2 regions of the Azospirillum sp. A23 genome follow, and region 2 is predicted to be linked to the other one. Evidence: predicted binding sites of a transcription regulator. Region 2 holds the regulator's gene; the other holds the start of a gene.
The links. Region 2 encodes LexA, which represses DNA repair genes until DNA is damaged. Its sites were predicted from a motif close to ATGTTCTANTTTGGTTC; they were not measured.

Region 1: the regulator LexA is predicted to act here: its motif matches at 9,665-9,681, upstream of ABNQ40_RS08440 (putative DNA modification/repair radical SAM protein).

The regions. Positions count from the first base shown of each region.
Region 1 is NZ_CP170665.1:70,139-82,099, reverse strand. Features, by position in the region: gene ABNQ40_RS08485 (hybrid sensor histidine kinase/response regulator) at 1-339, shown strand, start outside; gene ABNQ40_RS08480 (D-alanyl-D-alanine carboxypeptidase family protein) at 356-1,588, opposite strand; gene ABNQ40_RS08475 (PAS domain S-box protein) at 1,651-3,330, opposite strand; gene infC (translation initiation factor IF-3) at 3,618-4,082, opposite strand; gene ABNQ40_RS08465 (hypothetical protein) at 4,207-4,419, opposite strand; gene ABNQ40_RS08460 (neutral zinc metallopeptidase) at 4,817-5,728, shown strand; gene ABNQ40_RS08455 (hypothetical protein) at 5,752-6,618, opposite strand; gene ABNQ40_RS08450 (nucleotide sugar dehydrogenase) at 6,840-8,204, shown strand; gene ABNQ40_RS08445 (DUF2076 domain-containing protein) at 8,595-9,275, opposite strand; gene ABNQ40_RS08440 (putative DNA modification/repair radical SAM protein) at 9,709-10,920, shown strand; gene ABNQ40_RS08435 (UdgX family uracil-DNA binding protein) at 10,932-11,961, shown strand, end outside.
Region 2 is NZ_CP170667.1:1,432,089-1,444,049, reverse strand. Features, by position in the region: gene ABNQ40_RS24200 (rhodanese-like domain-containing protein) at 1-296, shown strand, start outside; gene ABNQ40_RS24195 (hypothetical protein) at 306-479, opposite strand; gene gltA (citrate synthase) at 502-1,815, opposite strand; gene gltX (glutamate--tRNA ligase) at 1,916-3,322, opposite strand; gene ABNQ40_RS24180 (ComEC/Rec2 family competence protein) at 3,479-5,632, shown strand; gene lexA (transcriptional repressor LexA) at 5,706-6,431, opposite strand; gene glp (gephyrin-like molybdotransferase Glp) at 6,643-7,872, opposite strand; gene moaC (cyclic pyranopterin monophosphate synthase MoaC) at 7,877-8,368, opposite strand; gene ABNQ40_RS24160 (GNAT family N-acetyltransferase) at 8,365-8,874, opposite strand; gene trpC (indole-3-glycerol phosphate synthase TrpC) at 8,879-9,682, opposite strand; gene trpD (anthranilate phosphoribosyltransferase) at 9,682-10,716, opposite strand; gene ABNQ40_RS24145 (aminodeoxychorismate/anthranilate synthase component II) at 10,713-11,321, opposite strand; gene ABNQ40_RS24140 (STY0301 family protein) at 11,468-11,923, opposite strand.

The sequences.
Region 1 (11,961 bases), on a different replicon from region 2:
GTGCTGGACGAGGCCGGCCTCATGGTGTCGGAGGCCGCCAGCGGCGAGGAGGCCCTGGCTTTGCTGGAAGCGGACGAGGGCATCGGCGTGCTGGTCACCGATTTCGCCATGCCCGGCATGACCGGTGCCGACCTGACCCGCCTCGTCCGCCGCCGCCGCCCCGGACTGCCGGTCCTGATCGTCACCGGCTATGCCGAGAAGGCGGTGCTGCAGGATCTGGGGCGCGAGCCCGGCATCCGCATCCTGTCCAAACCCATCCCGCCATCGGCCCTGATCGGTCATATCAGGACGGCACTGCAGGACCCCCGCGCCGCCATGGGTGCTGACGTCGGGTGCTGACGTCGCAGGCGGAGCCTCACCGGTCCTGAAGCGCGAAGCAGCCCTTCCCGGCCGTCTTCAGGGCGGTGCAGGCCGCATCGGCCTTCGTCGCGGCAAAGCCGGTCAGCCGGGCCTTGTAAAGGCCGCCGGAACGCACGACCGCAGGGCTGGTGCCGGCGGCAAGGGCGCCCAGGCGCTTGGCCGTGGCGCGGGCGATGCTCTGTGCGGCGGCTTGGCTGGCGAAGGCGCCGACCTGGATAGACCAGGGACCACCGGTGGAAGGGCCGCCGGTGGATTTCGCAGCGGGGGGCGGCTTCACCGCGGGGGCGCCCACGCTCACCGCCGTGCTGCGCTGGGCGATCGAGGCGCTGTTCTTGGTGATCAGAAGATCCGGCTGCACGGGCGCCGGCCTGGCCGGGCTGGTCGGGCGCTTGAAGCCGGCATCCAGCAGGTCGGCAACCCGGTCGTCGCGGGAGTTGGCGCTGTGGCCGCCCATCACCACCGCGATCAGGCGGCGGCCGTCCCGCACCGCCGAGGCGGCGAGGTTGAAGCCAGAGGCGGCGATATAGCCGGTCTTGATGCCGTCCATGCCGGGGTAGCGCGCCATCAGGCGGTTGTGGCCATAGACCGTGTCGCCCTGCCAGTCGAAGCTGCGGCGCTGGAAATAGGCGTAATGGCGGGCGTGGCCGCGGATCAGCGCGCGGGACAGGATCGCCATGTCGCGCGCCGTCGTCCGCTGCAGCCGGTCGGGCAGGCCCGATGCGTTGCGGAAGACCGTGCGGCGCATGCCGAGCGCGTGGGCACGGGCGGTCATCTTGGCGGCGAAGGCCGTCTCGCTGCCGCCCAGCGCCTCGCCCAGCACCACCGCGACGTCGTTGGCCGAGCGGGTGACCAGCGCCAGGATCGCCTGCTCCACCGTGATGGTGCTGCCGGGGGCCAGCCACAGCCGCGACGGCGGCATCGACGCGGCATGCTGCGACACCACGAGGCTCTGGTCCAGCCGCAGCGAGCCGCGCTCCAGCGCCTCGAAGGTCAGCATCAGCGTCATCATCTTCGTCAGTGATGCCGGATAGGTCAGGGTGTCGGCATTGCGCCCCTGGATGACTTTGCCGCTGCCGGCGTCCATCAGGATCTCCGCGGCGACCGGACCGGAGGTCTTTTTCGCCGAGCGCTTGGCCAAGGCCGGCAAGGGCGTCAGCAGGACCGCGACCAGAACCGTGAGAACGGTCAGGGAGAGCAGCAGCGTCGAGACGCGGGCGAGCGGGTGCATCGTCTCAGGTCTCCCTAGATGCCGGGGGAAAGGCGGGGCAGGATGGGACAGGGCAACGGGCGTCATCCGCCGGCCGGGCCGTCGGAAGGGCTGTCGGAAAGGCCATCGGACAGAAGCTTCCGCACCATGGCGCGGAAGGCGTCGACCGCCACAGGCTTGGCCAGCATGCGCATGTTATGGCCAAGCCCATCCTCGCCGTCGCCGTGCCTGTCGTCCAGGGCTTGAAAGGCATAGCCGGTCAGGAACAGGACCTTCAGATCGGGATAGTGCGCCTGCGCCGCCTCCGCCAGCTGACGGCCGTTCAGGCCGGGCAGCCCGACATCGGTCACCAGCAGGTCGACCGGCGGATTTGCCCCGGCCACGCCTTTGGTTCCCGCTTGGGCTTTTGTCAGCTGGGCAAGCGCCGAGGTGCCGTCGGCGGCTTCCAGCGTGGTGTAGCCGTCGCTCTCCAGCACCTCCACCAGCAGCATGCGGACCAGTTCCTCGTCCTCCACCACCAGCACGGTGCCCCGGCCGGTCCGGCCGGGCGGCAGCGCAGGCACGGCGGCGGGCTCCGCTCGCCCGGTGCAAGCGGCGGCGGCGGCATGATCGCGCGGCAGGTGGAGATGCACCGCGGTGCCGCGGCCGACCGCGCTGTCGATGCGGACGAAGCCCCCGGACTGGCGGGCGAAGCCATAGAGCTGGCTCAGCCCCAGGCCGGTGCCCTGGCCGATCGGCTTGGTGGTGAAGAAAGGCTCGAAGGCGCGGGCCAGCACGTCGGGCGGCATGCCGGTCCCGCTGTCGCGCACGGTCAGCACCGCATAGTCGCCGGCCTCCACCCCGGGATCGTTGACGAGGTCGGCCGGTGCGAACGCGGCGTTGGCGGTTTCCACCGTCACGCATCCGCCGTCCGGCATGGCGTCGCGGGCGTTGATCACCAGGTTCAGCAGGGCGTTTTCGATCTGGTTCACGTCGGCATGGACCGGCCACAGCGGCTCCCCCAGCTGCCGCTCCAACCGGATCTGCTCGCCCACCGAGCGGCCCAGCAGGTCCCACAAACCGGCCACCAGCGCGTTCAAATCGACGCGCTCCGGCCTCAGCGGCTGGCGCCGGGCGAAGGCCAGCAGGCGACGGGTCAGGGTGGCGGCCCGGTCCACCGCGGCGCGGGCGGTGGCGGTGAAGGGGGCGATGTCGCTGCGCCCGGCCGACAGCCGCTGGTCGATCAGTTCCAGGCTGCTGCTGATCGCCTGCAGCAGGTTGTTGAAGTCATGGGCGACGCCGCCGGTCAGCTGGCCGACCGCCTCCATCTTCTGCGCCTGGGCCAGGGCCTCGCGCGCCTCATCCAGCGCCTGCTGGGCCTTGCGGCGCTCGGTGATGTCGCGGGTGATCTTGGCGAAGCCGCGCAAGGTCCCGGTCTCGTCACGGATCGGGTCGATGACGACGCTGGCCCAGAAGCGGGTGCCGTCCTTGCGCAGGCGCCAGCCCTCCGCCTCGAACCTGCCCTCCGACAGGGCGGTGGCGAGTGCGCGCTGCGGCATGTCGGCGGCGCGGTCCTCCGGCGTGTAGAAGCTGGAGAAATGCCGGCCGATGATCTCGTCGGCGGCATAGCCCTTCATCCGGGCCGCCCCCGCATTCCAGCTGCGGACGACGCCGGTGGGGTCGAGCATGAAGATCGCATAGTCGACCACGCTCTGGACCAGCAGGCGGAACTGCCGTTCGCCGGAGATGGGCTCCCAGGCGGGCTCGACACGTTCGTCCTTCATAACAACGACTTTCCGGAACACAGGGGGAGTGAGACACGGGAAGTCCGATGATTCCCGTTCGATGCCGACGGGGTCAATAACCCAATGCGAATAGTCTGGTATTATTCCGCCGCATCACGCGGGATGTTCCGGGATTCATCCGGCGCGATTTGAGGGCGAAGAAATTCGCGGGGGAATTTACAGCCGGTACGGAAAAGCGGCCGTCGGAAGACACATTGGGAGAAAGAGACGGGCGCGAGAAAGGGGCGGGGCGGCGGACCGCCCCGCGAGATCCCTTTGGCACAAGCTCAGCGCGGGGCCAGCACCATGACCATCATGCGGCCTTCGACCCGGGGCATCTGCTCGACCTTGGCGATGTCCTGGAGCTGGTCACGCACGCGGACGAGCACGTTCAGACCGAGATCCTGGTGCGCCATCTCGCGACCGCGGAAGCGCATGGTCATCTTGACCTTGTCGCCTTCCTCGATGAAGCGGATGGCGGAACGCATCTTCACGTCATAATCGTGATCGTCGATGTTCGGCCGAAGCTTGATTTCCTTCAGCTCGATGATCTTCTGCTTCTTCCGCGCCTCGTTGGCCTTCTTCTGCTCCTCGAAACGGAACTTGCCGTAATCGAGGATCTTGCAGACAGGCGGATCCGCCTGGGGCGCCACTTCGACGAGGTCGAGGTCGGCATCCGCGGCGGCTTCCAGCGCTTGGCGGAGCGGCACCACGCCGACCATCTCGCCGTCGGCGCCGACGAGGCGGACCATACGGGCGGTGATTTCACGGTTGAGGCGCGGGCCTTCGCGGACGGGGTCCGCGTCGTAGAGCTTGGCTATGGTGATCTCCTGTGGTCGTGGATGGGTAGAAAGGGACGAGCCCGGGCCGATAGGATCAGCCCAGGATGTCGAGCACAATCTGCCGCAGTTCGCCCCGGGTCAAGCCGGACGGCTCAGGACTGGAGCGAAAATCGGGCTTTTTGCTCTCAACTGCGGCGAATTGGCCAGCGGTGAGGCGGGTGGAGGCCCGCTGGACCGGCGCAAAGGCGGGCTGGGCGGCAAAATGGCCGGCGGTCTGCGAAAGGGCGGAAACGATCGGGGTCGTCATGAAAATCCTCCAGGCCGGATGGGCGGACCGATGGATTTCGGTGCCGGCCGGCTCTTGTTTGTGTGGCGTCGTGAACGGGAGCCGCCGCGGCGCAACACCGCTGCAGGAGGCTCCGATAAAGCAAAACAGGCCCCGGTATGGGCATGTTCCAAACGGCCGGCGCCCCCACGAAGGCTCTCTCCCGCCAGGGCGGAAAAGGTGGGGGCGGCACAGCCCGAGCGGTTCTGCCCAGACGGTCTTCGGCTTTTCTCCAGATGGGGAGCGGGGTCGGATTTTCAAGCCGTTCCGCACCGGTTCCCCGTCTTACCGCCGGACCCGCAGGGAACGCGGGAAGCCCTTGATGGTTTCGTCTCAACCGGACCTGACGATCGGGACGGGCGGCCGAAGGAGGGTGGCGATGCGGTGGCAGGGCGGACGGGAAAGCGAGAATGTCGAGGACCGCCGCGGACAGGGAAGCCCGGGCGGCGGCGGGTTCGGCGGTGGGGGCGGGGGTATCCGCATCGGCCCGGGCGGGCTGGGCGTCGGCGGCGTCATCGTGGTGCTGCTGGTCTCGATGGTGCTGGGGGTCGATCCCACGGTGCTGCTGGGCGGCGGCGAGCAGGGAGACCGGACCACCGCAGACCGCACCCAGATCGGCGAAGCCGCTCCGCGCAGCCAGGCTGACGACGAGCTGAAGCGCTTCGTCTCAGTCGTGCTGGCCGACACCGAGGACACCTGGCAGGGCCTGTTCCAGCAGATGGGGCGCCAGTACCAGGACCCGACGCTGGTGCTGTTCACCGGCACGGTGTCGTCGGGCTGCGGCCGGGCGCAGGCGGCGATGGGGCCCTTCTACTGCCCGATGGACCGCAAGCTCTACATCGACCTCGGCTTCTACCGCGAGCTGCGCGACCGCTTCCAGGCCCCGGGCGACTTCGCCCAGGCCTATGTCATCGCCCATGAGGTCGGCCACCATGTGCAGAACCTGCTGGGCATCTCCGACAAGGTGCAGGCGGCCCAGCAGCGGGCGGGCGGCCAGGCCGAGGCCAACGCCCTGTCGGTGCGGCTGGAGTTGCAGGCCGACTGCTTCGCCGGCATCTGGGGCAACCACGCCAACCGCGACCGCAGGATGCTGGAACCCGGCGACGTCGAGGAGGCGCTGACCGCCGCCAGTGCCATCGGCGACGACCGCCTGCAACGTCAGGCGCGCGGCACCGTCAGCCCCGACAGCTTCACCCATGGCAGTTCCGCCCAGCGCGTCCGCTGGTTCCGCACCGGCATGGAAAGCGGCCGGCTGGAAGCCTGCGACACCTTCAGCACGGACCGGCTGTGAGAGGATGAGGGCCGGGAAGAGGGTTAACCTCCCGGCCCGCGCATGAGCCGCAGATAGTCGAGCACGCGGGCAGTGCGCCAGTCGGGATCGGCCCAGCAGGCGGCCTCCCGGGCGCGGCGGCAAGCGGCGACCGCCTCCAACCGGGGCTGGCCGGTCAGCGGGCGCAGGTCGGCGGGGATGGCGGCAAGACAGGCGGCGGCGAGGTCCGCGGGCGGGGCGGGGCCGGTCTCCAGCCAGCGTTCGGCCTGCTCGAACCGGTCGCGGCACATCAGCGCGATCATGTAGTCGCAGGCCGATTGCAGGCCGGGCGCCAGCCGGCCGGGACTGACCGACAGCACCGGCAGCAGCGGGGCCAGCGTCGGTGCCAGATGGTTGGCGTAGAGCGTCGCCCCCCAGTAACGCTCCGCCGTCTGCCGGAAATGATCGAGGTCGCGCACCGGCACCAGACCGGACTCCGCGATGGGCAGGATCTCCACCTTCGGCTTGGTGACCACCACCGTGTCGTTCGACACGTCGACATAGAGCGCACCGATCTGGAGCGCGTTCTGGAAATACTGCCCGCGCAGGACGCCCCAGACGCTTTGCAGAACGCCGCCCCCCTCGACGAAGGCGCGCAGCGCGCGCTCCACCGGGCCGGCCGGCTGGGCCAGACGCAGCGACAGGCGGGCGAAGAGGTCGCGGGTGATCTCCTCGCAGCGGCCATAGGGATAGGGCTTGCCGCCGGCCGGCGGCAGGCCGGCGAGCGCCCGGTCGCTCTCCTCGCGCAGCGCCATGAAATAGCCGAAGAGGGCCGCCGGGTCGCCGCCCAGATGGAGGGCGGTCAACGCCGACTGGCGGTCGTCCACCGGGGCGATCTGTTGCGGAAGAAGGGGCGGGTGCCGGGCTGTCATGGCAGATCGGGTTTTGGACGGCAAGTTTCGGACGAGCGGTGTCCGGGGAGGTTGGCACCCTTGCCGGTCCCGGCGCCAGAGTTTCCGACCCCAGGCCCCCATGGACGGGTCTTGCCGGCGGAAGGGGGGGTTGCGCAAAGCCATCCCGCCCGTCACACATTCGGCGACCGCAGGCGGGACACCTGTCCGGGCGGTCCAGTCCTTTCGAACGGAACGGCACGATGAGCACAGCGGACACCCAGCCCGACATGCAGGCACCCGACATCCAGTCCCTGGAAAGCGCCTATCGCGGCCGCAGCGCGCGGGTGGCGGTGGTCGGGCTCGGCTATGTCGGACTGCCGCTGGCCCTGGCGCTGACCGGGGCCGGCTTCACGGTCACCGGCTTCGACATCGACCCGGCCAAGGCGGCGGCGCTGAACGGCGGACGCTCCTACATCCGGCAGATCGCCGACAGCCGTGTCGCCCAGGCGTCGGCGACCGGGCGGTTCCGGGCGACGACCGATGCCGACGCGTTCGCCGCCTGCGATGCCGTGATCGTCTGCGTCCCCACCCCGCTGTCGCCGCAGCGCGAGCCGGACCTGAGCTTCGTCGAGGCCTCCACCCGGCTGATCCGCGACCGGCTGCGCCGCGGCCAGCTGGTGATCCTGGAATCGACCACCTGGCCCGGCACCACCGACGAGGTGATGCGGCCGATCCTGGAGGAGACCGGGCTGGCCAGCGGCCGCGACTTCTTCCTGGCCTATTCGCCCGAGCGCGAGGATCCCGGCAACATCACCTTCACCACCAGCACCATCCCCAAGGTGGTCGGCGGCGACGACGAGGGCGCGCGCCGGCTGGCGGTGGCGCTCTACGAGCAGGTGGTGCCGCAGGTGGTGCCGGTGTCGGGCACTCGGGCGGCGGAGGCGACCAAGCTGACCGAGAACATCTTCCGCTCGGTCAACATCGCCCTGGTGAACGAGCTGAAGATCGTCTTCGAACCGATGGGCATCGACATCTGGGAGGTGATCGAGGCGGCGAAGACCAAGCCCTTCGGCTTCATGCCCTTCTATCCCGGCCCCGGCCTGGGCGGCCACTGCATCCCGATCGACCCCTTCTACCTGACCTGGAAGGCGCGCGAGTACCAGATCTCCACCCGCTTCATCGAGCTGGCGGGCGAGGTCAACACGATGATGCCGCGCCATGTGGTGGATCGGCTGGCCCTGGCGCTCGACCGGCAGGCCGGGATCGGGCTCAGCCGGTCGCGCATCCTGCTGGTCGGCATGGCCTACAAGAAGAATGTCGACGACAGCCGGGAATCGCCAGGGCTGCGGCTGATGGAGATGCTGCTGGAGCGCGGGGCGGCGGTCGAGTACCACGACCCCTTCATCCCCGTGCTGCCGGTCACCCGCGAGCATGCCGCACTCGCCGGCCGCCGGTCCGTCGAGTGGACGGCGGAACGGCTCGCCGGCTTCGACGCGGCGGTGATCGTCACCGACCATGACGGCATCGACTGGCAGGGCCTCGCCGCCCACTGCCCGCTGGTGGTCGACACCCGCAACGCCATGCGCGCCGTCGAGGGCTTCGCCGACCGCATCGTGAAGGCCTGAGGGCGGGGCGCAGCGGACGGCGGTTGCAACAGCGTGGAACGTGCCGGGCGGCGGCGTTCCATCGACGGGGCCGACGGGAAAGACGGCTGGAACAGCGTGAAACACGCCAAGCGCTGCCGTTCCATCCGGCGGGCCGGCACCGGGGTCCGAGATGGGGCCAGCGGCGGGGCCGGATGGAACGCTGTGGAACAGGGCGGACGGCGGCGTTCCATCGGTCGGGGAGGCCCCCCTGCCATGCCCCCTGCCATGCCTTGGCGCAGGCGATCCTGAACAGAGGGGAGGGGAAGGCATGGCGTCGGCTCCGCAACGGTGAGTCCTACGCCATTCTATAGGAATTTGTTCCCCTGAGGCGGCGTCAAGTTCAACGGAGCGCCGCCATCAGGGATGGACTTACAACTCCTCTTCGCCGCCGAAATCGCCCCAGCCGCTGTCCTCGACCGTCTGTTCGACATGATCGGTGGCGGCGGTGGCCGCATCGGTGGCGGCACCGGCGGCTTCGGCCGCCACCGCCTCGCCGCCGGAGAACATGCTGGAGAGCGCGCTGCCGATCAGCATGCCGCCGGCGACGCCGGCCGCCGTCTGCATGGCGCCGGCCATGAAGCCGCCGCCGGCCCGCGGCTGCTGGGCATAGCCGGCGACGCGCGGGTCGCCATAGGCGGGCGTGCCTGATGCTGCCGGCGGACGGCCCCAGGGCGAGCCGGCCGGCATGGCAGCGGCCGGAGCGGCTGCGGCCGGGGCAGACGCCGGATATGAGGGCTGCGGAGCAGGACGGCTGCTGCCGCCGAACAGGCTGCCGAACAGGCCGCCGCCGCCGGGCTGGGCCGGGCCCGCGGGGGCGGCCGGTCGCTCGCGCAGCTGGCGCTCCAGCTCCTCGTTGCGGCCCTGGGAGGCGGCGAGCGCCTGCTCCATCATCACGATGGCCTGCGCCATCAGGTAGGGGGCGGCCGGCTGGCGGGCGATCCGCTCGCGGATCAGCGCCTCGGCCTCGGGATCGCGCGGGCCGGATTGCGCCTCGGCCTGATGCAGCTTGGCGAACAAGTCGTCGATGATCTGGCGTTCGGTGTGGTCCATGGCGATGCTCGTCTTCATCAAAAGGTTGGGAATGAGGCGGGGGAAGGAGTCAGGGTCTCGGCCCTGGGCCCGGCGCCGACGCCCCGCAGGCGCACGGAGCCGGCCGCCCAGAGGGCGACCGCCAGGAGCGGCGGCACAGCCGTGCGGCGCGCCGGAGGGGCGGCGCGTTGGGGATAAGGCCGGGAGCAGGGAATGCCGGGGGCCCTGTCTCAGGGGTAAGGGCATCAGTCCCTCCAAGTGCGGTCACGCCCGTCGGCGCAAAAGCAGGTGAAGAGATCCGACATCGCGACCACGTCTAAGTCGCCAGAGGGGCCCGGATCCGGTTGTAGAGCACGTGGCCCCGTTCCGGCCCGCTTTCAAGACACCCCGCTTGCCTTTTCCTTAGATAAGAACATATTGCGAACATCCTGAAAGGAAGAGGGAAGCCATCGCGGTGGATGACGCGCTGCTCGACAAACTCGAAATCCTGGCGGATGCGGCGAAATACGACGCCTCCTGCGCGTCGTCGGGGGCGAAGCGGCGGACGGGCGGGCCGGACGGCATCGGTTCGACCACCGGGGCCGGCATCTGCCACGCCTATACGCCGGACGGGCGCTGCGTCTCGCTGCTCAAGATCCTGCTGACCAACTATTGCCTGTTCGACTGCGCCTACTGCATCAACCGCCGCTCCTCCAACGTGCGGCGCGCGCGGTTCAGCGTCGACGAGGTGGTGCAGCTGACGCTGGGCTTCTACAAGCGCAACTGCATCGAAGGGCTGTTCCTGTCCTCCGGCATCATCCGCTCGCCCGACCACACGATGGAGCAGCTGATGCTGGTGGCGCGCACGCTGCGGCGCGACCATGGCTTCGCCGGCTACATCCATCTGAAGACGATTCCGGAGGCCAGCCCCTGGCTGATCGAGCAGGCCGGGCTGTGGGCCGACCGGCTGTCGATCAACCTGGAACTGTCGTCGGACCGCAGCCTGAAGGAGTTCGCGCCGGAGAAGGACGGCACCTCGATCAAGGCGGTGATGGGGCAGGTCGGCGAACGCATCCTGGAGGCCAAGGAGGAAAAGCGCCGCTTCTCCCCCGCAGGTCAGAGCACCCAGATGATCGTCGGCGCCGACGCCTCCACCGACCTGTCGGTGCTGGAGACCAGCGACACGCTCTATCGCCGCTATGGGCTGCGCCGGGTCTATTATTCCGCCTTCAGCCCGATCCCGGAGGCGAGTTCCGCTTTGCCGGCCAAGCCGCCGCCGCTCCAGCGCGAGAACCGGCTGTACCAGGCCGACTGGCTGCTGCGCTATTACGGCTTCACGGTGGACGAGATCGCCGCCGGGGGCGAGGGCGGGATGCTGGATCTGGGCGTCGACCCCAAGCTGGCCTGGGCCCTGAAGAACCGCGAGCGCTTTCCGGTCGACGTGAACAGCGCCGACCGCGAGATGCTGCTGCGCGTGCCGGGGCTGGGGGCGCGGGCGGTCGACAAGATCGTCGAGGCGCGCCGCCACACCACCCTGCGGCTGGAGGATGTGGCCCGGCTGTCGTCGGGGCTGAAGCGGGCGCGCGCCTTCCTGATCGCCGCCGACCACCATCCGGGCGGGCTGACCGACCGCGCCGACCTGCGGCAGCGGCTGGTGGCGCCGCCCAAGCAGCTCAGCCTGTTCTGAGGGGCCGAGCCATGCGGCATGTGGAGTTGAAGGACGGCGCCGATCTGGACGGCTTCCGCCGCGCCCTGCGCGGGCTGGTCGCGCTCGGCGCCGATCCGGACGGGGTGGTGTGGAGCGGCGGGGCGGCGCCGTCGCTGTTCGGCGATGCCGCCCCGTTGCCGGCCGATGCGCCGCCGGTTCCGCTGCCCCGGCCGGTGGGGGCGCTGATCGAAAGCGTGGTCTGCCACCGCGATCCGGAGCGTTATGGCCTGTTGCACCGGCTGGTCTGCCGGGTGGTGCGGGGGGAGCGCGACATCCTCGACCACCATGCCGACCCGCTGGTCCATCGGCTGGCGATGCTGGACAAGGCGGTGCGGCGCGACCTGCACAAGATGCACGCCTTCCTGCGCTTCCGCGAAGTTCGGGATCCCGATGGCGGGGAGCGCTACGTCGCGTGGTTCGAGCCCGACAATTTCATCGTCGAGGCGACCGCCCCCTTCTTTGTCGAACGGTTCGAGAGCCTGGTCTGGACGATCCTGACGCCGGTCGGTTCGCTGCAGTGGGACCGGCGCTCGCTGACGGTCGGGCCGGCGGCTTTGAGGCCGGAGGGGCTCGACCGCGACGACCGCTTCGCCGAGGGCTGGCAGCGCTATTACGAGAGCACCTTCAATCCCGCGCGGGTGAACCCGACGGCGATGCGGGCGGAGATGCCGCGGAAATACTGGGCCAACCTGCCGGAAGCCGCGGCCATTCCCGGAATGATCCGCTCCGCCCCCGCCCGCGTCCAGGCGATGATCGAGGCGGAGGCCGCGGCGCCCCGGCGCCGCAACCCCGACAAGGCCGTCGCCGCCATGGCCCGGCAGGAGCCGGCGACGCTGGCCGAGCTGAACCGCATCATCCGGGCGGCGGATCCCCTGGTGCCGGGGGCGACGCAAGCCGTGCTGGGCGAGGGGCCGGTGGGGGCCGCCATCGCCATCGTCGGCGAGCAGCCCGGCGACCACGAGGATGTGGAGGGCCGGCCCTTCGTCGGCCCGGCCGGGCAGCTGCTTACCCGCGCGCTGG
Region 2 (11,961 bases):
ACTCATCGAAGTCCGGTGTGCCGGATTTCGTCCTGCTCGATGTCCGCGGGCCGGCAGCTTATGCGCGTGGCCATGTGCCGGGCGCCTTGAACCTGCCGCATGGCAAGATCACGGAGTGTCGGATGGCCGAGTGGCCGGAGGGAACGCTGTTCGTGGTCTATTGCGCCGGTCCCCATTGCAACGGGGCGGATCGCGCGGCTCTGCGTCTGGCGCGGATCGGGCGGCCGGTCAAACTGATGATCGGTGGCGTGACCGGCTGGATCGACGAAGGCTTCGCGCTGGAAAGCGACGGCTGACGGACTGCCTCAGACGAAGACGATCCCGGCGATCAGCGCCAGGATCAGCAGATAGACGACCAACCGGCGGACGCGCCAGCCAAGCGGCGCCCGGTTGTCGTTGGCCGGCGGGCGCAGACGCACCCGCCGGGCCGGAACGATGTACGCAGTCGGGTCCTGGGCGGCTCCGTTGGAGCCGCCCATTCCGATATGGGCTGTGGGCCGGTTAGCCACGCTCGGCCAGCGGCACGAACGGCCGCTTGACATCGCCGGTGTAGAGCTGACGCGGACGGCCGATCTTCTGCACTGGGTCCTCGATCATCTCCTTCCACTGGCTGATCCAGCCGACGGTGCGGGCCAGCGCGAACAGCACGGTGAACATGCTGGTCGGGAAGCCCATCGCCTTCAGGATGATGCCCGAATAGAAATCGACGTTCGGATAGAGCTTCTTCTCGATGAAGTACTCGTCCGACAGGGCGATCTTCTCCAGCTCCATCGCGATGTCCAGCAGCGGCTCGTCCTTGATGCCGAGCTCGCCGAGAACCTCGTGGCAGGTCTGGCGCATGACCTGGGCGCGCGGGTCGTAGTTCTTGTAGACCCGGTGGCCGAAGCCCATCAGGCGGAAGTTGTCGTTCTTGTCCTTGGCGCGGCGGACGAACTCGGGGATGCGATCCACCGAGCCGATTTCCTCCAGCATCTTCAGAACGGCTTCGTTCGCACCGCCGTGGGCCGGACCCCACAGCGAGGCGATGCCGGCGGCGATGCAGGCGAACGGGTTGGCGCCCGACGAACCGGCCAGACGGACGGTGGAGGTCGAGGCGTTCTGCTCGTGGTCGGCATGCAGGATGAAGATCTTGTCCATCGCCTTGGACAGGATCGGGTTGACCTTGAACGGCTCGCAGGGCGTGCCGAAGGTCATGTAGAGGAAGTTCTCCGCGTAGGACAGGTCGTTGCGCGGATACATGAAGGGCTGGCCGGTCGAGTACTTGTAGGCCATCGCCGCGATCGTCGGCATCTTGGCGATCAGGCGATGCGCGGCGATCTTGCGCGCGGTCGGATCGTTGATGTCCAGCGAGTCGTGGTAGAAGGCCGACAGGGCGCCGACGACGCCGCACATGATCGCCATCGGGTGGGCGTCACGGCGGAAGCCGCTGTAGAACTTGGTCAGCTGCTCGTGCACCATCGAGTGGCGGCGCAGGATGTTCTCGAACTCCGTGCGCTCGGCCGCGGTCGGCAGGTGGTTGTTGAGCAGGAGGAAGCAGACTTCCGGGAAGGTCGAATGCTCGGCCAGCTCATCGATGGCGTAGCCGCGGTGCAGCAGCACACCCTCGTCGCCGTCGATGTAGGTGATGCCCGATTCGCAGCTGCCCGTGGAGGTGAAGCCCGGATCGTAGGTGAAATAGCCGGTCTCGGCGTAGAGCTTGCGGATGTCGATCACGCTCGGCCCGACGCTGCCGTGCATGATCGGCATCGTGACCTGCTTGCCCGTCTTATTGTCGATGAGGGTAACGGTGTCCTTGCCGTCCTCAGTCTGGGTCATCTCGGCACGTCCTTATCGTTGAGGGTCGGGCTTGGTGCCCTTTTTTCGTCGGCGCAGCATAGTTCCATGGCTGCCCGATGGCAACGCACGGAAATGACCATTATGCTGCACCCGCTGCATCGCGGATGCGAGAAAGCGTCGCTTCCCGACCCAGCAGTTCGGCCACCTCGAAGATCGGCGGCGACACCGTCGACCCGGTCAGCGCGGCGCGCAGCGGCTGCGCCACCTTGCCCAGCTTTTCGCCCCGTGCCTCGGCGAAGGCGCGGACCTGGGCTTCGAGCGCGGCGGCGGTGAACTCCGGCTCGGCGGCGAAGGCGGCCGCCAGCTCCTTCAACAGGTTGCGGCCCTTTTCATCCAGCAGAGCGGTTGCTTTTTCGTCATAGCTGAGCGGCTGCGGCGCAACGTAGAAGCGTGCGCTCTGAGCCAGATCGACGACGGTGCGGGCGCGCTGCTTCAGCCCGTTCATCGCCCGCGTCAGAAGGTCGCGTTCCGCCTCGGACAGGCTGCGGCCGAGATCGGTTTCCAACCGCGGAGCGATCAGGCCGATCAGGCGGGAATCGTCGGCCAGGCGCATGTAATGGGCGTTCAGATTCTCCAGCTTGGCGAAGTCGAAACGCGACGCCGACCGGCCGATGCTCTCCAGGTTGAACCACTCGATCGACTGCTCGGTCGAGATGATCTCGTCGTCGCCATGCGACCAGCCGAGCCGCAGCAGATAGTTGCGGACCGCCTCCGGCAGATAGCCCATGTCGCGGTAGGCATCGACGCCAAGCGCGCCATGGCGCTTGGACAGCTTGGCGCCGTCCGGCCCGTGGATGAGCGGGATATGGCCGAAACGCGGCAGGTCCCAGCCCATGGAGTTGAAGATCTGGATCTGGCGGAAGGTGTTGGTCAGATGGTCGTCGCCGCGGATGACGTGGGTGACGCCCATGTCGTGGTCGTCCACCACCACCGCCAGCAGATAGGTCGGCGTGCCGTCGGCGCGCAGCAGGATCAGGTCGTCGAGCTGGGCGTTCTGCACCGTCACCTCGCCCTGAACGAGGTCGTTCAGGACGGTCTGGCCTTCCTGCGGCGCCTTCAGCCGGATCACCGGTGCCACGCCCGGAGGGGCATCGGACTCGGGACGGTCACGCCAGCGGCCATCGTAGCGCATCGGCTGGCCGGCGGCCTTCTGGGCGGCGCGCATCTCTTCCAGCTCTTCCGGGCTGCAATAGCAGCGATAGGCCTTGCCGGCGGCCAGCATCTGGTACGCGACCTCGGCATGGCGGTCCTTGCGCTCGAACTGGCTGACGACGTCGCCGTCCCAATCCAGACCCAGCCACTTCAGCCCGTCGATGATGGCGTCCACCGCCGCGTCGGTGGACCGTTGCCGGTCGGTGTCTTCGATCCGCAGCAGGAACTTGCCACCGGTGTTGCGGGCGTACAGCCAGTTGAACAGGGCGGTGCGGCCACCGCCGATGTGCAGAAAGCCGGTCGGCGACGGAGCGAAGCGGGTGACGACGGTCATCGGTCTCTCAATTTCCGGTTCGGCGCTGGTATGATGCGCCGGTGGTTCGACACCGTGGTTTAACACAGCCACCTGGCTTGGAGGCAATGCGATGCGCGCATGGACGGTCGTTGAGGGGCTCGCAGATGGCATCGCTGCGCCTGGAATCCGTTACCGGTGACGGCCGCCGGCTGGCCGGAGGAGGAAACCGACGGTCCCGCGACACTCGGCGGACGTTGGCGGCGACTGCTGGCGCGCATCGGCGGGCGACTCGTGGCGCTCGCGGAGGCGGAGGGTGAGCGCTGGGTGCTGTGGCTGCCCGTCGCTTTTGGGGCCGGTGTGTCGTTCTATTTCGGGCTGCGGCAGGAGCCCGACTGGTGGATCGGCGCGGCGGCGGTCGGCGGCTGCACGGTGCTGGTGCTGGCGCTGCGGCGATGGTTCGCCATGGCCGGCGTGGCGATGGCGCTCTTGATGCTGGCGGCGGGGTTCCTGGTGGCGCAGGCGCACACCATCCGCATGGCGGCACCGGTGCTGAGCCGCAGCATCGCCGGTGCGACCGTCACCGGCCGGGTGATGGCGGTGGAGCGGCGGCCGGGCGCGACACGGATCACCCTGCGGGACGTGAGCATCGGCAAGCTGGCGCCGGAACGGACGCCGGCCGCCGTGCGCGTCCGCCTGTCGGACCGCTTCCCGGCACCGGCGCCCGGATCGGTGGTGCGGCTGCGGGCGACGCTGCTGCCGCCGCAGGCGCCGGCCGAACCCGGTGCCTTCGACTTCCAGCGGCGGGCCTGGTTCATGGGGCTGGGCGGTACGGGCTTTGCCACCGGTGCGCCGGAACTGGTCGAGGCGCCGCCGGTGACGGGGTGGAGCACGGTCGCCGTCGCCTTCGAGAAGGCGCGCGGCGCGATTGCCGAGCGGGTGGTGGTTGCCATCGGCGATCCGGTGGAGGCGAGCGTCACCACGGCGCTGCTGAACGGCGAGGAGTTCGGCATCCCGGAAGCGACGATGGACGACTTCCGCAACAGCGGGCTGGCGCATCTGCTGTCGATCTCCGGCCTTCATGTCGGCATCGCCGCCGGCATCCTGTTCTATGTCGTGCGGGCGTTGCTGGCGGCGGTGCCCTATATCGCGCTGCGCTGGCCGATCAAGAAGATCGCGGCCCTGTTCGGCATCCTGTCGGCGCTCGCCTACACGCTGCTGGTCGGGGCGCCGCTGCCGACGGTGCGGTCGGTGCTGATGACCGGCATGGTGATGGGGGCGATCATGCTGGACCGCCACCCGCTGAGCATGCGGCTGGTCGCCTTCGCCGGGCTGGTCACCATGGCGATGGACCCGGAGGGCATGCTGGGGCCGAGCTTCCAGATGTCCTTCGCCGCTGTGGTGGCGCTGATCGCCGCTTTCGAGAAGGGCAGCGTCAGGCTGGCGGAATGGCGGCGCGATGCGGGATGGATCGTGCGCGGGTTGTTCTATGTCGGCGGGATTCTGCTGACCAGCGTGGTGGCGACGCTGGCGACCTTGCCCTTTTCGCTCTTCCATTTCCAGCAGATCGCCTTCTATGGCGTGCTGTCGAACCTGATCGCCATTCCCATCACGTCCTTCTGGGTCATGCCGTGGAGCCTGATCGCCTACGCGCTGCTGCCCTTCGGACTGGAGGCGCCGGCGCTGATCGCCATGAACTGGGGCGACCGGGCGGTGATCTGGACGGCGGAGTTCTTCGGCCGTCTCCCCTGGGCCTCGCTGACCGTGCGGGCGATGCCGGCGGACGGGTTCGCCCTGCTGGTGATGGGAGGGATCTGGCTGTGCCTGTGGACGCGGTGGTGGCGTTGGCTGGGAATGCTGCCGGTCCTGGCGGGGCTGGCCTCGCCGATGCTGGCGGTGCGGCCGGATGTGCTGGTGGCCGGCGACGGGACGGTGATGGCGGTCAGGCTGCCGGATGGGCGGCTCAGCGCGTCGGTCAAGGGCGGCGGGCGGATGACCGAAACCTGGCGGGAGCGCGATGGCGAGCGGTCGGTGGCCGATGCCTGGCCGGCCGACGGGGGATGGAGCGGGGGAGGGCGCTCGCTGGATTGCGACGCGCTTGGCTGCCTGTACCGGGTACGGGGAAAGACGGTGGCTTTGCCGCGGCTGCCGGATGCGCTGGACGAAGACTGCGGGGCGGTCGATGCGGTGGTGACGGCCGAGGTGGCGCGGCGCTGCCGGGCGGACCTGGTGGTGGACCGCTGGACCCTGCGCCATGAAGGCGCGCATGCGCTGACGGTGACCGCCGAGGGGGTGACGGTGGAGACGGTGCGCGGGCTGCGGGGAGATCGGCCCTGGACCGGAGGAAAGTGAGAGGAGCTTGGACCTCACCGATCCCATCCGCCGCGGGGACGGAGGAGAGGATCGGCGGTCGGGCAGGAAAAGCTCAGTACTTGCGCACGAGACCGACCAGCTTGCCCTGTACGCGGACGCGGTCGGCACCGAAGATGCGGGTCTCATAGGCGGCGTTGGCGGGTTCCAGGGCGATGGTGTTGCCCTTGCGGCGCAGGCGCTTCAGTGTCACTTCGCCCTCGTCCACCAAAGCGACGACAATCGTGCCGTTCTCCGCCGCATCGCAGCGCTGGATGACGATGGTGTCGTGATCGAGGATGCCGGCCTCGATCATCGAGTCGCCGGAAACCTCCAGGGCGTAATGGTCGCCACCGGTCAGCATGGAAGCGGGGACGTCGACGAAGGCGCTGTTGTCGCGCAGAGCCTCGATGGGCGTTCCGGCGGCGATCCGGCCATAGAGCGGGAGCTGGACCGTCTCGTTCGCGGCGGCCGGGGTCGGGGCGGGTGGAGCGGTATCGCGGCCGGCGAAGGCGAAATCGCCCTTGATGACGTTGGGCTGGAACTTCGGCTTGGCAGCCGCGGTCCGGTTGCGGGAGGCGTCGAGACCCTCGGGAAGGCGCAGAACCTCCAGCGCACGGGCCCGGTGGGGCAGGCGGCGGATGAACCCGCGCTCCTCGAGCCCGGTGATCAGGCGATGGATACCCGACTTGGACTTCAGGCCCAGGGCGTCCTTCATCTCGTCGAACGACGGCGAGACACCGCCCTGGCCAAGCCGTTCGTGGATGAACAGCAGCAATTCGTGCTGCTTGCGCGTGAGCATGGATGCCTCCCGGCCTCGGCCAGACTGAAGATGGAACAAAAACTAAACGTTGCTCCATGTTCTAGTTTGGTTCCTGCTGCGCGTCAAGCCCCCCATCGGCTTCTTTTAGAACTTGTGTGGAACATTTGGAACGCTGTGAAACAGTTTTCCGGGTGATGTTCACCTGTTCCAGTCTTCGTCCAAGCGCCATGTCCTGGCGCTCTGTTCAAGTCTAAATGCTGAGCACCCCATCCGTCAAAGGAAGCACGGTCACCATGGCGCCGGCCGGCTCCGGGTCGGCATTGGGCGGGCGGGGGATCAGGCAATCGGCCTGGGCGTACAGGGTGGTGATGGCGCTGTCCTGCCGGGCGAAGGGCGTGACGGTCAGGACACCGTCCGGGCCGGCGGCGAGGGTGGCGCGCAGATATTCCTCGCGCCGGTCGTTGGCCCTCAGCGCGCCGGTCAGGCGGGCGCGCAGCGGCACGCGGTCGTCCTCCGGCGGCAGGCCCTGCAGCACGCGCAGGATCGGGCGGAGGAACAGGAGCGCCGTGACGCCGGTGGACACCGGGTTGCCGGGCAGGCCAAGCAGCGGCACCGACCCGGCACGGCCGAACATCAGTGCCTTGCCCGGACGCATCGCCACCGTCTGCACCTCCAGCGCCACGCCGCGTTCGGCCAGCACATCGCGCACGAGGTCGTAATCGCCATGCGCCGCCCCGCCGGTGGTGACCAGCAGGTCGCAGCCGGCGGCTCCCTTCGCCAGGGCCGCCACACTTTCCGGCGTGTCCTTGGCGACGCCAAGATTATGGGCGAGCCCGCCCTGGGCGGTCACCAGGGCGCAGAGGCCGAGCGCATTGGTGCTGACGATCTGGCTCGGACCCAGCGGGTCGCCGGGCAGGGCGATCTCATCGCCGGTGGCGAGGACGGCGATGCGCGGCCGGCGGTGGACCGACAGCCACGGCACGTTGCCGCCGGCGGCCAGCGCGATGTCGCGCGCGGTCAGGCGCCGTCCCTTCGGCAGAAGCTCCTGACCGGCCGTGAAGTCGAAGCCAGCCTCGCGGACGAAGCGGCCGGCGGCCACGGCGCGGCCGATCCGCACGGTGGCCTCGTCGACGCTGCAATCCTCCTGCATCACCACGGCGTCGGCACCATCGGGCAGGGGAGCGCCGGTGAAGATGCGCACCGCCTCACCCGCGCCGACGCTGCCGGTGAAGGCGTGGCCGGCGGCGGATTCGCCGATGCGGCGCAGCGGGACGGGGGCCTCGGCGGTCGCGGCGGCGATGTCGGCGGCACGCAGGGCCCAGCCATCCATGGCGGCGGCGTTGAAGGGCGGCTGGGTCAGCCGGGCGACCACCGGTTCGGCCAGCACACGGCCGAGAGCGTCGGGCAGGGCGACGGTCTCCGCCGGGAGGGCGGTGAAGGCCGACAGGATGCGGGCACGCGCCTCGGCGACGGAGATCATGGCGTCAGGCTCCGGTGGAGGAGGACGCGCCCCACTTGCCGCTCTTGCCGCCGGCCTTGTGCAACAGACGCACGTCGGTGACGGTCATGCCGCGGTCCACCGCCTTGCACATGTCGTAGACGGTCAATGCTGCGACGGTGACGGCGGTCAGCGCCTCCATCTCCACGCCGGTCTGGCCCTTCAGCTTGCAGGTCGCCGTCACGTCCACCGCGTTGCGGGCGGGATCGCAGGACAGGTCGACCTTGACCGAGGTCAGCATCAGCGGGTGGCACAGCGGGATCAGGTCGGGCGTGCGCTTGGCCCCCATGATGCCGGCCAGCCGGGCGACCGACAGCACGTCGCCCTTCTTCACCCCGCCCTGCATGATGAGCGCCAGGGTTTCCGGCTGCATCAGCACGGTCGCCGCGGCTGTCGCGGTGCGTTCGGTGTCCGCCTTGTCGGAGACGTCGACCATCACCGCCTTGCCCTCGGCGTCGAAATGGGTGAAGCCGGTCATCGCACGGTCTCCGTCAAAAGCTTTTCCATGAAGACGCTGACGCCATTGTCTTGGTAGCAGGCATAGGGGCCGCGGTCGGTGAATCCGGCCTTGCGGTAGAGCGCCAGCGCCTCGGGCTGATGGATGCCCGATTCGAGCAGCAGGGCGTTCAAGCCCTCCGCCTGTGCCAGTTCCTCCAGCCGGGCGAGCAGACGGTCGCCGATGCGCTGTCCACGGGCAGCGGGATCGACATACATCCGCTTGATCTCGCCGTAACCGGTCGGATCGACGCGGAGCGCCGCGCAGCCGACCGCAACGCCGTCCTTGCGGGCGACGAGGAAGCGCAGGTCCGGCGCCTCCAGTTCGCCGATGTCGAGCAGGTGGCAGGTATCCGCCGGGTAGAGATCCAGCAGATAGCGGTCGAGCGCCGCCACCAGCGCGATCACGGCATCCTGGCGCGGGCTCTCCGCAGCGATCAGCACATCGGCTCTCGCTTCTGCTCCCGTATCGGCCACCACATCGGTCATCGCATCACACCGGAGCCAGCAGGGCGCGGGTGGCGGCGGTGACGTCGGCCTGCCGCATCAGCGATTCGCCAACCAGGAAGCAGCGCGCCCCGACCTTCGCCATCCGGGCCAGATCGGCGGGGCTGTAGAGCCCGCTTTCCGCCACCAGCATGCGGTCGGCCGGCACGTTGGCGGCCAGCTCTTCCGTCGTCGCAATATCGACCGCCAAGGTCTTGAGATTGCGGTTGTTGACACCGAGCAGAGGAGTCCTCAGCAGCAGCGCGCGGTCCAGTTCGGCGCGGTCGTGCACCTCGACCAGCACGTCCAGGCCCTGGGCGATGGCGGCGTCCTCGATCTCCGCCGCCTGGGCATCGGACAGCGACGCCATGATGATCAGAATACAGTCGGCACCCAGCGCGCGGGCTTCAACGATCTGATAAGGATCGACCATGAAGTCCTTGCGCAGGACCGGCAAATCCACCGCAGCGCGGGCGGCGACCAGATACTCGTCCTTGCCCTGGAAATAAGGCTCGTCGGTCAGCACCGACAGGCAGGTCGCACCGCCCTCGCGGTAGGCACGGGCCAGCGCCGGCGGGTCGAAATCGGGACGGATCAGGCCCTTGGACGGGCTCGCCTTCTTGATCTCGGCGATCAGGCCGTAGCGGCCGGCCTCGACCGCGGCGCTCAGCGCCCGGATGAAGCCGCGCGGCGGGTTGCTCTCGTTGGCGGCCCTGGCGGCGGCCTCCACCTCCGACAAGGGACGGGCGGCCTTGCGGGAGGCCACCAGGGCGCGCTTGTCGTCGTTGATGCGGGTCAGAACGTCGCTCATCAGGCCGTTGCCTCGTTGGTGATGGCGACCAGCCGGCGCAGGCGGTCGCGGGCGCCGCCGCTGTCGATGGCGTCGGCGGCCATGGCGACACCATCCTTCAGGGTCGCGGCCTTGCCGGACACCAGCAGGGCCGCGGCGGCGTTCAGAAGCACGATGTCGCGGTAGGGGCTGCGCACCCCGTCGAACAGGGCATGGATCGCCTCGGCGTTGACCTGGGCGTCGCCGCCCTTCAACTCCTCGATCCGGGCGCGCGGCAGACCGGCATCCTCCGGCGTCACCTCGAACACCGTCACCTCGCCGTCCTTCAACTGGGCGACAGTGGTGGGGCCGGTGGTGGTGATCTCGTCCAGCCCGTCGGAGCCGTGGACGACCCAGGCGGCCTCGGAGCCCAGCCGCTTCAGCACCTGGGCCAGCGGCTCCACCCACTGCTTGGAGAAGACGCCGAGCACCTGCCGTTTGGCGGTCGCCGGGTTGGCGAGCGGGCCCAGCAGGTTGAAGACGGTGCGGGTCCCAAGCTCGACGCGGGTCGGGCCGACGTTGCGCATGGCGAGGTGGTGGCGCGGCGCCATCAGGAAGGCGATGCCGGCATCCCACAGCGCCTTGCGGACCAGCGCGAAGTCGCAGTCAAGGTTGACGCCCAGCGAGCCGAGCACGTCGGCGGCACCGGACTTCGACGAGATGGCGCGGTTGCCGTGCTTGGCGACCGGCACGCCGCAGGACGACACCACCAGCGCCGCGGCGGTGGAGATGTTGTAGGTGCCGGCGCCGTCGCCGCCGGTGCCGCAGGTGTCGATGGTGCCGGGAGGCGCTTCGACGGGGATCGCCTTGGCACGCATGACGCGGGCGGCGCCGGTGATCTCGTCCACCGTCTCACCCCGGACGCGCAACGCCATCAGGAAGCCGCCCATCTGCGACGGGGTGGCGTTGCCGGACATGATGATGTCGAAGGCGAAGCCGGCCTCGGCCTCGGTCAGGGCGGCGCCGGTGGCGACCTTGCCCAGGATGGCCTTCATGTCGGACAGATCGCCGCTCATGCCGCGGTCTCCAGCGGCGCGCTTTGCGGGCGGGGGCGGGTCAGATCCAGGAAGTTCTGCAGGATCCTGTGGCCGTGCTCGCTCTCGATGCTCTCGGGGTGGAACTGCACGCCGTGGATCGGCAACTCGCGGTGGGCCAGCGCCATGATCAGGCCGTCGGCGGTCTCGCCGGTCACCTCCAGGCAGGCGGGCAGCGTGTCGCGCTCGACGATCAGCGAGTGGTAGCGGGTGGCGCGGAACGGGCTGGGCAGGCCGGCGAGCACGCCGCGGCCCTCGTGCCGGATGTTGTCGACCTTGCCGTGCATGGGGACCGGCGCGCGGATCACCCGGCCGCCGAAGGCCTGCCCGATGGACTGGTGGCCGAGGCAGACGCCCATCAGCGGCAGGCGGGCCTTGGCGGCGGCGTCGATCAGGGGCAGGCAGATGCCGGCGCGGTCGGGATCGCAGGGGCCGGGGGACAGGACGATGCCGTCGGGACGCAGCACCATCGCTTCGTCCACCGTCAGGGCGTCGTTGCGGCGGACCTGCACGTCGGCGCCAAGCTCGCCCAGATAATGGACGAGGTTGTAGGTAAAGCTGTCGTAGTTATCGATGAGCAGCAGCATGCGCCTTCCGCCTTCCACCTTTGCCCGGTCACCTTCGCCCGGGTCGTCCGGGCCGTTCCGGCCCTGTTCCAACGATGGACACCCTAGCGGCTGAAAGGGCGGATTTCCAGCCTCCGCGCAGAACTTCGCCCTGGGGCCTCGCGTCCTCACCGGCAGTCGAGCTGCGGCGGTGTCTTCGGCTCGTCCAGGACGTCGCCGCGGATGTCGGTTTCCAGCGTCAGCGTGCAGCGGCGGGTCTGGCGCGGCAGGTCGGCGGCGAGCGTCGCCTCGGTGCCGCGATACCGGCAGAGCACGAAGAGCTTGCCGCGCTGCGCGGCGTCGAACTCCCAGAGCTGGACCAGACGGCGCGCGTGCCTGGTCTCGCTGTCGGGCGCCAGGGTGGTGCGCGAGCTGCTGGCCATCTGCTGGCTGCGGTCGCCTTCGATCAGGGTGATGCCGATGAAGCTGTGGCTGTCGCGGCCCGGATAGGGTGCCCAGCCGCCCGGCGCTTCCGGCTGGGCGGTCACGCTGACGGTCGGCGGGCATTGCGGGCCGCCGGCGGCCAGCGCAGAGGAGGTGGAGGCAGCCAGCAGCAGCGGGACGGTGACAAGGTACGGGCGCATCGGGCAATCTCCGGGGACCGGTCGGGCCGTTGGAATGA